Regions from separate parts of the Paenibacillus filicis genome, predicted to be linked through region 2. Evidence: riboswitches for the same ligand, from Rfam matches in the RefSeq annotation. Region 2 holds a riboswitch; each other region holds the start of a gene.
The links. A riboswitch is a leader RNA that binds a small molecule or an ion and turns the genes downstream of it on or off. The one in region 2 is predicted to bind cyclic di-GMP.

Region 1 (3,215 bases), on a different contig from region 2:
ATGACGAATATCCCATCATCATCGCCCACGATCAAATCACCGGGATGAATGCTTACCCCGCCGATGCTAACCGTCGTGTTCACTTCCCCCTCCAGCTGCAGAGAACGGGTCGTTAATGCGCTGATTCCCTTCGCAAATACCGGAAATCCGACCTTCTCAATGGCGCGAACATCCGTTACGCAGCCCGAAATCACAGCGCCGGCAACCTGCTTGCTTATCGCTGCGTAGGTGATAAACTCACCCCAGCAAGCCCGATCTTCATCCCCGGACATATCCACGACGATCACATCATGAGGCTGGGCAAGCTCTAAAGCATGACGTATAGCCGTCGAATCGATATGAGGAATGCGTACCGTCAGAGCATTACCTAGGATGCGGAGGGGTCTTGCCAACGGCTGCAGCCCTTTGACAAATCCGAAGTCAGTCAGATGTCCGATCGTGGACGGGCTAATCTCGCGGTACAAGTCCAGCAATGGCTGTGTGACGCCTTCTACTCTCGGTTGAACGTTAAACATGAGTCTCGCTCCCAACCTTCGCATGGTATAGTTCGGGTCTCAAGTGCACGTGGGACGGAAGCTTCGTCCGAACTTCCTGCACCCGGTCCAGGTCGATGCGGTAAGGAATCAAGGACTCCGTTTCATCCCCTTGCGCCACAGCCACGCCCATCGGGTCTACAATAAGACTTTGTCCAATATAGAAATCATTGACCTGGTTGCACGCGACGACGAAAGCGGTGTTCTCCAGCGCTCGGGTGGTCACCAGATGGAGCCAATGCTTTTCTTTGAGCGGACCCCGGACCCAGCCAGATGGCACGATGATTACATCGGCTCCATGTACCGCTTGGTAGCGGGATATCTCCGGAAATCGCAGCTCATAGCAGACCAGCAGCCCGATCGTGCCGAATGGTGTCTTAACTGGGTGGAACAATGAATCTCCAGGCTTAATACTGACAGATTCCTTGGCCCCGAATGCATCGTATAGATGCGTCTTCCGATATGTGCTCACAATCTCTCCGGCCGCATCCACAATGACTACAGAATTATAAACTCGGTCATCCTGTGGATCCTCGGAGGGCTCTCTCATCCCGAAAATCGTCCAAACGCCGTATTTCCTGGACAACTCCCTCATGCCCGTTACAAAAAGGCCGTCCAGTTTCTCCGCGTCCTGCAGCTTGACCTCTCGTGGCGTCCCTACGGCAAAATAGCTCATAAAAACCTCGGGAAAAACGACAATATCCGCGTGATGGACCCCCACAGCTTCACTTAGTGCTTGTTCCGCCTTGTTCAGGTTAACCTGCTTGTCGTCCGTCGACCCTAGCTGGGCCATAACTAGTTGAAATGACATGATGCTTCCTCCCTATTTAATCCCTCTACGAATAAATATAATTAATTCTATGCGAAATATAGGGATTAATGTCGTAATAGTAACACTGCCGCTTTGAAATAGTCAATAAACGGTAAAATAGATAAATTCAATCAATTGATAGAAAACTTTAATTTAAAGCATTTCTTATTCAGCAGCAGGTTTGACTGGGTTTCCTGGTGTAAGCTCGATCCAAGCAGTACAAAAATACTAATTATACAGGTAGTTAAATTTATGGTAAATTATGTTGCCTTCTTTCTGGGAATATAATATACTTTATCTCGAACTTGGAAAGCGGCAATTTGTCATTTTTTGCCGAAATATAGTTCTCTTGCAAACTAAATAGTCAGGCAAACCTATTGAAAGATAGGGACGCAAAGCTATAGGGACTTCATCCCCCAGGATAAGTCAGCCAGTTGCATGGTCGTAATTGGTGAAGTGTGGGCATTCCGTCCCATGTTCACCTTTTTTTATTATTCGGGTAGACCGTGACTAATAGAGAGGAGAGAGAGCCATGACAGAGAGAAGTCTTGCGACTGTACAGCAGTTATTCCCAAGTGAGGATGGCAACCCGCAGGGGCGCCACATGCTTCTGGAGCTGATCGAACAAATTATCAAAGGGGTGGATGAACTCAAAAATCCCGACGGAGTTAATTTGAAAGGAGATAAATCACGAGCCGGAAACTTCTACAATGATCTCATTCGAAGCAGCTCGATTCCAGCGGATAGCATACCTTTGGAGCAAGTCAATACCGAGCTTTTGAAATTGCTGCATAACCACCCGTATCACACGAAATATTTTTTGACGAATATATTGCCGATGGCGAGCACCCCCGGAATTCTGGGCATGATTGCGGCATTTATGGTAAACGGAAATAATCTATGGGACGTGTACGGGCCTGCCGGAGCTGAAGCGGAAGTGAAAGTCATCAGCATGATGTCCAAGCTCATCGGGTACGATGCACTGAAAAGCGGGGGCTACACGACCTGGGGCGGGCAAGGGGCCGTATTCTCAGGCTTGCGGCTTGCGATAGCTAAAGTTGCTCCCGATGCTTTACGCAAAGGCGTTCCTGATCACTTGTATGCGTTCTGCTCCGACTCGGCCCATTACAGCTTGTTCAAATCGATGGAAGCGTGCGGGATTGGCAGCGACAACCTGATCAAGGTCCGTACGACAACCGATAGCTCCATGGATGTGAACGATTTGCGCCGCAAAATGGAGGAGGTCATCGCACGGGGCGGCATCCCGGTTTACATCGTGGCGACGACAGGAACGACGGATGCGATGGGCATAGACGATGTGGAGCACATCTACGCGGCTTCTGCGGAAGTAGCGCTCAGGTACGGGTTGCGCCGACCGCATATTCATGCGGATTCCGCGCTGGGCGGATTCTTTGCGTTCTTTAACGACTACGATTTTGAAGCCAATCCCCTGGAACTGAAGCCCGATGTGGCACAGGCACTGCATGCCATTGGGAGCAGGATGAGACATTTGCATTATGCGGATTCGCTTTGCTTCGATTTTCAGAAGCTCGGGCAGACTCCATACTTGACAAGCTTATTCCTGGTTAAGGATGCCGCGGACCTTAGGCTCGTCGATTTGCATCCGGATGAAACGCCTTATGTCGGACATCGGGGATATGGAGACTATCATACCGGATACACGCTGGAATGCTCGCGTATGGCCAGCTCCATCAGCATCTACAGCGCTCTGCTGGCGTTCGGCATGCAAGGCTATCAGCGGCTGCTGGCTCAATTGGTCGAGGTGAATCTGGCGTTCCGGGAAGCCCTGATCCGGCAAATTCCTCAGATCGAGATCGCGAATCCCGACAATCCCGGGATCGTTACGCTAT
Region 2 (3,215 bases):
CTTTTTTTGTATGACGGTAACGTGTTTATCCGAGATCCAGATAGCGGGAGAACATGGCAGCCTGGCCGCAGCGGATGCCTGCTTCATCCAAGACGTTCCAAACCGTTGCCTCGGCGATCATAAAGCGACGACCACTGCCGGATATGCGTACGCCGGTGTAGTCGCTAACGAAGCCCTGCTCCCTCACCGCGCGCATGAACGCCTCCCGGGCATCCCGCTCCATGGGCTCTGCCGTCAGCCGGGAGGGCATCCGGATGAACGTCTGCCAGTCCATCTCCCACAACTCCAAGGCCAGCCTGCTGCCGAAGTTCAATACCGGATCTTCTTCCATGCCATGGGACAGGATGTAGAGCGGAGCCTGGAATAAGCGGTCTGCTGCGGTTCCTGCTTCTCCCTCCTCCACCAGCCTGCGGCCGGTCCAATGCCGGTAGCTGTCAATCACCCGAAGCGCGTGCTCATTCGTCGCGCCAATTCCTGTGCGGATAGGTTCCATGCTGTTAACTCCCTCCTGATTCCGCTTCTCTGAATGAAGATACTTTACTTACTTTCGCTGCTTCTACCGCCATTTCCTCCATATCTATCAGACTGTGCATCAGCCGGAAAAAAGCCCAATGCTCAACAAGAGCACTGGGCCTGGACTTTCGTTCATTATAACGAACAGCAAGAGAGGCTAATACACCTTAGCCGCCTTATACTCGGCTGCGTTTTTCACGAGCGTTTGGCTGCCGGTCCCTGCATCCACAGTCGTATCGACCGTCTGCCACTTCCCGTCCAGGTACACTTCATTCCACGCATGATATTCCTTCACATGCTCCGACGATCCCATCAGCAGCTTAGTCGGCACGCCCACGCTGCGATTCATGGCTGCGAACAAGGAAGCGTAATCGTAACAGATACCTTTGCCTGAAGTCAGCACGCTGTCAAGGTCGGGGATGTAACCGGTCTGTACATTAGCAGCGAGATTGAAATCGTAGGTGACCGTGTTCACGATATAATCGTAGATGGCCTTTACCTTTTCTTGATCGGTCTTCTTATTCTGAGTCAGCTCACGGGCTTTTTCAACCACAGCTTCCGCTTCATTATAATTGATATTTTGAATAGAGTTCAGGTACACGCCAGCTGCATCCTTCACTTGAAGGTCTACCGAATCGTTGTATACCGATTTGTAGCGGTTGTCTGTTACCCGCTCTAGAATGGAGAGTGTGTACGCCCCGTTACCCAACTGAAGCGGGAAAAACTCTTCCTTCCCTGCAGCAGCCAGGTTGTACGTGTAGTTCACTCCGTCTTTGGTGACCATCAGCTTTGTCGCTTTGGTTCCCGATTCATAGGCAATCCCAATGACACCCTGATTCAGGTTCTTCAGATCCAGCCACGAGCTCGAATCCGGCTTGGCGGCTAGTGCTGCGGCCGGCAGGTAGAGCACAAACATACATACAGCAATGAACAATGCCGTCCACTTACGCATACATATAACTCCCTTCGGTAGCTGGCTGCCATACTTCTCACGAAGGGTAGGCCCTTTAGCTTTGCGTCCCTGCCTTTCGGGCAGGTTTGCCATTTATCGGTGCTAAGCTCTATGAATACAAAAAAACAATCCATTCGGTAACTGGCTGCCGTGCTCCTAACGGAGGGTAGGCCCTTTAGCTTTGCGTCCCTATCTTTCGACAGGTTTGCCGTTTATCGTGTATTGCTTAATTTGAGAGTATCATATTTTCCGTAAAATACAAGCCCAATCTTAGTGAAAAATACCTATTTCCCCAGGCCCTTCGTATTAGCTTCGTCTAGCCTGCACAATAAGCCGGTGTGTAGGATCGACAATCGGCTCGCAGGTAATCAGTGTAAGCACACTTTCCTTGTCGCTTCTCCTCAGTACCGACGTATCCGTAGGCTTCACAATCAGCGTCTTGTATACGGTATAGGTCAGCTTGCGGTCCTTCGTCTCCACGATGATTTCATCGCCGATCTTCAGCTCGTCGAGCCGGTTGAACAGACGTCCCTTGGTACGGACCCGGTGGGCGGCGATCGCCGCATTGCCTGGCTCGCCAAGCGGCGAGGTCTCCTTCATATGAGCCGCAGCGAACTTCATGTTGTCCTGTGTAGCTCCTTCCAGCACGGGAAGCCTCAGCTTGATCTTCTCGATTGACAGCACAGCAATGGCCGTCTCGGCAGTCAGAGATGCTGTATTCGATACGGTATCCGAAGCCTCTGAGGGCTGCACGCCCGCTTCAGGCGTATGCAACTCGGAGAGATTGGTTTCATCCTCCGTCCCTTGGCTGAACAAGCCTGACAGGCGCGCATATTCCTCAACCGTCCGTCTGTCCGAATCGGCGTCTGTGTATGCAGACTTGCCACCTGCTGCCGCAAAGCTTTGCTCCGTGGACTTCAGCAGCTGTCTTTCCAGGTAATCAGCATGCCATTCCATCGCCTTGGGCAGCAGGACGACAACAATCCCCGCAACCATCAGTACATAAGCCAATCCCTTCATCATTCGGCTCCTTACGCTTTCGTTTGTTCAGAGAAAGCCAAGGCTGCCGTTGTACCGACAGCCCTGTGTTCTCCTATACCCGCTTGGAGGAGCGCCGTTTCCTCAGCGCCGCTCCCAGCATAAACAAACCAAGACCTGTCAGCTGCAGCAGCAGATGACTGTCTTCCCCGGTCTTAGGCAACGCCGCTACATCAGGCAGTTGTCCTTGACCCGCTTCTTTCCCTAAGCCGTCCAAAGGAATTTTCTCGACATCGATGTCGAAGAATACTTCTTCTTCGTTGCCGTTCTCATCCGTAACGACAATGCTGAATTCGTCCTTGCCGGTATATCCCGGCTCAGGCGTATACACCCATTTGCCATCCTCGTCGATCGTGACTTGTCCATGCCCCGGCGGTTGGCCTACCGACGGCTTGCCACCTGGCGGTACCTTGACGGCTCCACCTGTCGGCGTGCCTTCATCGGTCACGATCTCCTGGACAGGCCCCGGCTTCGCCGGAGGCTCAGGTGTCCCCGGAGTTACAGGCGTTCCAGGTGAACCAGGAGTTCCTGGATTGCCTGGTGTTTCTGGCTTACCTGGAGTCACAGGCTTATCCGGGGTGGCAGGCTTCTCCGGAGTGACAGGCGTCCCAGGGTTCACAGGACCGGAAGGTCCACCGCTGGAAGGCTCTTCGACCAGCCCGAGATCGATGGTCAGATCTTCCCATACGGTAGCATCGCCGATCGTAATCTT
Region 3 (3,215 bases), on a different contig from region 2:
GATCAGCAGCTTCTCATCATCATTCAGCTCGACGCTGCGCGCCGGCTTGTCGTTGTAGAGCGCTTCTTTGATCCTCTCCAGACACTCCACTTCCTGGGCGTACTTCTTGTCGCCGCCCTTCATGTTTTTGCGGGAGCGGTCGATGCGTTTCTCTACCGAATCCACGTCAGCTAGGATCAGCTCGAGATTAATCGTCTCGATGTCGCTGATCGGATCTACCTTGCCCGATACGTGCGTGATGTTCTCGTCCTGGAAGCAGCGCACCACTTGAACGATCGCATCGACCTCGCGGATATGGGCGAGGAACTTGTTCCCGAGCCCTTCTCCCTGGCTTGCGCCTTTGACCAGCCCAGCAATGTCCACGAATTCAAAAGCCGTCGGAACAATGCTCTTCGGCTGAACAATGTCGGCCAGCTTGCCCAGGCGCTCATCTGGCACCTCGACAATACCTACATTCGGATCTATCGTACAAAACGGATAATTGGCGGACTCCGCGCCAGCCTGCGTAATAGCGTTGAACAGCGTAGACTTGCCGACGTTAGGCAAACCGACGATTCCACAAGAAAGACCCATGTATGGACAACTCCTTAATAGACTCAAACACGATATTTCATTCCTGACATTATATTATATCCTAAAACCAGCCGCTGTGTCATCCTCCCCATAGCAAATACCCTCTTTCTGGAGAAAGAAGGCACTTGTTTGTTGGCCGTAGGTTCATGCTATTTAAAAAACCGTCTCGACCTAGTAGACTCCTTCGAGCTGAAGTGCTGTTCGACCTGCTTCTTCAATACAAACGCTCGCAGGGAGTTAGCCTTCTCAAACGGCATATCCATATAGCGGGCTCCATAATAAACGCCTGACTCGCCAGGCTCCGACCGGATGATTTGCAGCTGACAGGATACCTCAAAGCCAAGGTCCAGCTTAACCTCAGCCGTTGTCATCGTATCCAGCTTCAGATTCGATTGCAGGATAAATCCGACTCCGCTCACACTCACATTCCGGATATCCAGCGACAGCTCTTCCTCAAGCTCCTGCTCTTTCCCGTCCTCGTGCCGAATTGCCAGCAATTGCCCGTTATGCTCCACGGCAACCCGGGGATTTTCACGCTTCTCGGCAAATCGTTTCTGATTTTGCGGAGGATTAATGACCATGAGCGCCCCGTGATCCTTGGCAACCACAGTGGAGTGGAACGTATAGACCCCTCCGGGCGAATATACCGTCAGTTTGACAACATCGCCCAGATCGAACGCCTTGTAGTCCGACATCTCAATCTCGACAATATCCCCTTCGGCATAAGTAAGTATTCCCGTTGAAACAAACTCCTTCTTCTCGACGACGGTACGGCTGTTCAGCAGAATGCCGCTGGTGCTGCGGTATGCATCTTGCATGAACTCATAGGAAAGCTTTCCGTTATTGGCGGCTTTGGACATAGCTGCACCGTCCCTCCCTTTTCATTGCTCGCAGACAACGCAAAAAAGCCGTCTTTCGTATGCCGAGATGACAGCCTGTTCACCGGGAGGTACGGTACGTACATTCGGCGGCCAGGCTATCGTAGCCTCCTGGTTGGGGAGGACCTTAGACCCTAAGCTTTGCGTCCCTGCCTTTCGACAGGTTTGCCAGAAACAAACGAATGATATAGACTTTGTGATTACGAACCGTTACTAGGTGTTGGGTATTTATACCTAGTCTATTACCCTTATTATATAAAGTTGCCAACTGGCTGGCAACTTTATTTTCTGTACAGAAATTATTAACAAATCCTCAGATATGTGGATAACTTTTCAAAACCCAAAGATTCTTGCTTGAATTGCCCATTTTATCTACAATGGATAAGTATATCACATTAATTATCCACAACCTTATCCACAGCTTGTGTGTAACGAATATTTGTTCGATTTTATGAATTCCTTGTAAAGAGGTGGCCGTGTTGGAAGGCATTGAGATTCATCAACGATTTATGCGGGCCGCTATGGAGGAAGCACGCAAGGCAGAGGCGCTGCTTGAGGTGCCGATCGGAGCCGTCATCGTACGTAACGGGGAAATCATAGGCAGGGGCCACAATGTGCGGGAAACCGCCAAGGATCCGCTGGGACATGCAGAGCTCCTGGCGATCAGAGAGGCCAGTCAGCATCTGGATGCCTGGCGGCTGCTGGAGTGTACGCTCTATGTGACCCTGGAGCCTTGTCCGATGTGTGCAGGAGCCATTGTCCAATCCCGGATACCGCTCGTCGTCTACGGGACGACAGACCCCAAGGCCGGGTGCGCCGGCACCTTGATGAACCTGCTGCAAGAAGAGCGTTTCAATCACAGGGTCGAGGTTATTCCGAATGTGCTTCAGGAGGAATGCTCCAGTATGCTCACCCAATTTTTCCGCAAGCTGCGGGGGAAAGCATGACGGAGCCACAGTTACCCTGACAGCCAGAAGAACAAAAAAACCCGAGATGCGGCGTTTGTCCGCATCCCGGGTTTTTCTATATCTCCCCTTATTTCTTCTGTGCCTTTCTCAGAAGGAAAAAGCCTCCTCCGATCAACAGTGCAGCAACCACGAAGGTTTGAAAATAATTATGATACCAGTTGATCACCCGGTGAAGGGCCTCTCGTGACAGCCACAGCTGAAGCGCGCTCATTAAGAATTGATCGATCAGATAGTAACCGCCAAGCACAAGCAACCCATATCCGACCCAGCGCTGTCTCTTGGCCAGCCACTCTACCAGCGGAACATCCTCCAGCGGCTCCCGGCCGGAACGGGAGATCTGCTGCAGCGCATCGAAGAAGCTGTAAAACCATAGAATCGGGATAAAAAAGAGAAACAAAGTTAGGCGAAGCGCATCCAGAAAATACACGCTGAACAGGAAGGCAGCCATAAACTGCAGCCCGCGTTTTTGCAGGCCCAGGTACATGTGCCCTGCACCGGGGAATATCGAAAGCACCAGTGCAAGCGTCTTATTCTTCTTGCCGGATTCCCTTCCCTGCTGGAAGTCCTCGAAGAACGTCTGATCGACCAGCCGTTCCCCTCTGGCACTCTTGTTGAGCTGCTGTACGCAGTCGAACATGCTGTACAGCCAGATGATCGGCAGCGCCCCCAGGAGCAGCATGAAGCCTCCCCTGCTGGTAGTGGCCGTCAGAAATGCCGTGATTATCCCAAGACCGAAGAATAAGGCCAGAAAGGCCAAGCCCCGCTGCATCAAGCCAAGATGAAAATGTCCAAGCCC
Region 4 (3,215 bases), on a different contig from region 2:
ACACTTCATTCGTCATCTGCTCCAGCTCCTTCTCATCCCTTGCCTAGCGTCCTGTCGTTGTATATTCACCAGGAATCGCCTATACTAGTTTATTGTACGGCTTTATGTAAGGCCGTTCAACTCGTTTAATTCGGAGTGAACAACGACTATGTCTTCATCTTCACCTATTCAATTGATAGCAACCTCGCCGATGGGACTCGAGGCCGTCGTAGCACGGGAAGTACGGGAGCTCGGGTACGAGCAGGTCACTGTCGAGAACGGCCGTATCAACTACACAGGCGACCTGCTGGCGATCTGCCGCTCCAATCTGTGGCTGCGCACATCGGACCGCGTCCTGATCCGTATGGCCCAGTTCGAAGCGCGCTCCTTCGATGAACTGTTCGAAGGCGTCAAGGCGCTTCCGTGGGCAGACTGGATCCCCGAGGACGGCGAATTCCCGGTCGAGGGACGTTCCCATAAATCCCAGCTATCCAGCGTCCCCGCTTGTCAGGGCATCGTCAAGAAAGCCGTGGTCGAAAGCATGAAGCAGCGCTACGGCACAGAGTGGTTCCGCGAAACCGGAGGTCGCTACGTGATCGAGGTGTCGTTGCTGAACGATATCGCCACGATTACACTGGACACCACCGGCCCCGGACTGCACAAGCGGGGCTACCGTAAGATCGCGACCGAGGCTCCGCTCAAGGAAACGATGGCCGCAGCCATGGTGCTGCTCAGCCGCTGGCAGCCTCAGCAGCCTTTGTACGATCCGTTCTGCGGCTCAGGGACCATCCCTATCGAAGCCGCGATGATCGGCTGGAACCTGGCTCCGGGGCTGCGCCGCAGCTTCAATGCGGAGAGCTGGCCGATCATCGGCGAGGAGCTCTGGGAGCAAGCTCGCGAAGAAGCCTATGATTCGGTCAAGGACGATATCCCCCTGCAAATCGGCGGCTCGGATATCGACGGAGACGCGGTCGAGGTTGCGCTCGCCGCAGCCAAGTCAGCTGGTCTCGCCAAGGACTTGACGTTCAAGACGATTCCCGTAGCCAAGGCATTGCCTGCCGGCGAATATGGCTGCATCGTGACGAACCCGCCTTACGGCGAGCGGCTTGGCGATCAGAGCGAGGTCGAGAGGGCGCTGCGCCAGTTCGGTCAGATGTACAAGCAGCTCCCTACATGGTCGAGCTATCTGTTAAGTCCGAGCAAGCAGCTTGAGCATTACGTCGGACGCCACGCAGACAAGAAGCGCAAGCTGTTCAACGGGCGTATCGAGTGCAATCTGTTCCAGTTCTTCGCACCGGGCGGCCTTTACGGCTGGCGCAAAGACGGAGAGAAGCAGGAAGCAGCCAAAGACAGCGACAACTAGCATTCGGTTCTATTAGCAGCCTGAGCAGCTACGGAACTCCACGCAAAAAGCCTTCATCTCCCGGAATTCCGGAGTCACGATGAAGGCTTTTTGCTTATTTTCCATTCGCACACTATTTACCCTCGGCACACGCAGCGCTAGGCCGACCCGAGCGTCTCCCTGGAATACGGCCTGATTGTCCGTACGCTTAAGCTCGCTGGAGTGATGATCGAGCCACAGTCCTTGCTAATCCTTGGATGTACAAATGATAATCTTTGCTCCCTCAGGATACATTAGCTCCCCGGCATTCACTGCAATAACAAAAACGACCCAGCCACCGGCAAGCGGCTGTTCCCAGACGGAATGGACTCTGCAAGTGACGGGTCGATGGACATGCAGAATTCGGATCAGGCGTGATTCAGCTTTTGCGGCTTGCACATCAGATAATCGAACAACGGAAGGAACAGATCCTGATCGGCTTCACATTGGATGGACAGCTTGACTTTGCCCTCCCAATAGAACGTCAGCATCTGACGGCTCCGTCCACGGATCATCTCCACGTCCCAGCTTGGGGCGGTCAGGTCGTACACCTCATTGTTTACGAACAGCCGCGGGCCTTCCTGAGACAAAAACACGCCGATAAAATCGCTACCGATCTTTGTATAAAAGCCTTGTTTATTCATAATACTGCGTTCCTGATTCAACATCGGTTTAATCCTCCTTGCTGTTTACGCCAAAACGACTCCCCGTGTTCAGGCACAGGAGTCGCTTTCTGAATATCGTTCAGGAATCGCTCCGTTCCTTCGGTAGCTGGCTGGCATCGCGCTTCCTTCATGCGCCTAAGCCCCTGTAGCTTTGCGTCCGCAGGCTTTCGCCTGGTTTGCCCTTATCGAGTACGTTCAATCGTTTTACCGCTCAACATTCTTTATTAAGAATAAAAGATCAGGACCTTTGTATATATAATTCTTTATGACTATTTTCAGGAATTATGTCAGGACTTTCGAATTATTTTGTGGAATTGAAATCCTTTCCAATATAAATAAAGTCCTGCCAGCGTAACTCCTGCGATAGTCGCAAACATAGGTCCTCCCCCCCACTCCGCCAGCAAGTAGCCTCCCAGCACAGGCCCGATAAAATGGCCGAGATTGGAGAATGATTGCGCGCCGTAGTAAGTCCCGCGCATGCCGTCAGGTGCGAGCCGGTCGATCAGCACATTGGCCGCCGGATAATTTAGAACTTCTCCGATCGTAAACACGAACATCGACAGCAGGAACAGCAGCGTATTGTCTGCGATCGCATATCCCAGATCACCCAGCGCAAACATGGCCCCGCCCGTCACGATGGCCGTCAGAGGCCCGCGCTTCTCCGACCAGCGCGTCAGCGGCACTTGCAGCACGACAACTGTCACCGCATTGAGACTCATCAGCCATGCAAACAGCATAGCTCCGTCTGCTACACTCTGGGACACATACTGCGACAAGGTGGCCATCATCTGGGAGTACCCGATAGCGGCAATAATCCCTCCCCCGATGTAATAACGGAAAATTCGGTCTCTCGCAATAATCTTCCAGGCTGAGGCTACGGTTGCGCCTGTGCGGGTCTCCCCTTCGATCTTGGTAATCCCGAATACGTTCAGCAGGATATACAGAATCACCGTGTACGCCAGATAGATGCAGGAGGTGATCAGGAACGGCAGCCATGCCTCGAAGGCACCCAGGAAAGCGCCGAGAAGCGGGCCCACCGCTACCCCGATATTGATCGCCAGATAGCGCAGGGAAAACACCCGGAGCCGCTTCTCCTTGGGCGTAACATCCGCCATTAGCGCCTGAGATACGGGCTCGTACAAGGAGCGGCATAGCCCGTTCAGCATATTCAGCAGCATGAAGGCAATCGG

Region 1: it holds a riboswitch for cyclic di-GMP, as region 2 does, so the genes downstream of both, WMW72_RS02030 (pyridoxal phosphate-dependent decarboxylase family protein) here and WMW72_RS33900 (transglutaminase-like domain-containing protein) in region 2, are expected to answer to the same signal.
Region 3: it holds a riboswitch for cyclic di-GMP, as region 2 does, so the genes downstream of both, WMW72_RS35080 (PilZ domain-containing protein) here and WMW72_RS33900 (transglutaminase-like domain-containing protein) in region 2, are expected to answer to the same signal.
Region 4: it holds a riboswitch for cyclic di-GMP, as region 2 does, so the genes downstream of both, WMW72_RS00495 (hypothetical protein) here and WMW72_RS33900 (transglutaminase-like domain-containing protein) in region 2, are expected to answer to the same signal.

What each region holds. Positions count from the first base shown of each region.
Region 1 covers NZ_JBBPCC010000001.1:437,567-440,781, reverse strand. Annotated here, with positions in the region: gene WMW72_RS02040 (RraA family protein) at 1-515, opposite strand, end outside; gene WMW72_RS02035 (carbon-nitrogen hydrolase family protein) at 508-1,344, opposite strand; cyclic di-GMP riboswitch class I at 1,702-1,786, shown strand; gene WMW72_RS02030 (pyridoxal phosphate-dependent decarboxylase family protein) at 1,877-3,215, shown strand, end outside.
Region 2 covers NZ_JBBPCC010000037.1:33,441-36,655, forward strand. Annotated here, with positions in the region: gene WMW72_RS33895 (MEKHLA domain-containing protein) at 26-493, opposite strand; gene WMW72_RS33900 (transglutaminase-like domain-containing protein) at 671-1,465, opposite strand; cyclic di-GMP riboswitch class I at 1,479-1,566, opposite strand; cyclic di-GMP riboswitch class I at 1,599-1,685, opposite strand; gene WMW72_RS33905 (class D sortase) at 1,772-2,488, opposite strand; gene WMW72_RS33910 (SdrD B-like domain-containing protein) at 2,559-3,215, opposite strand, start outside.
Region 3 covers NZ_JBBPCC010000044.1:10,304-13,518, reverse strand. Annotated here, with positions in the region: gene ychF (redox-regulated ATPase YchF) at 1-573, opposite strand, end outside; gene WMW72_RS35080 (PilZ domain-containing protein) at 723-1,433, opposite strand; cyclic di-GMP riboswitch class I at 1,537-1,631, opposite strand; gene tadA (tRNA adenosine(34) deaminase TadA) at 1,931-2,398, shown strand; gene WMW72_RS35070 (hypothetical protein) at 2,487-3,215, opposite strand, start outside.
Region 4 covers NZ_JBBPCC010000001.1:102,154-105,368, forward strand. Annotated here, with positions in the region: gene WMW72_RS00485 (O-methyltransferase) at 1-16, opposite strand, end outside; gene WMW72_RS00490 (THUMP domain-containing class I SAM-dependent RNA methyltransferase) at 149-1,342, shown strand; gene WMW72_RS00495 (hypothetical protein) at 1,729-2,028, opposite strand; cyclic di-GMP riboswitch class I at 2,124-2,216, opposite strand; gene WMW72_RS00500 (MDR family MFS transporter) at 2,313-3,215, opposite strand, start outside.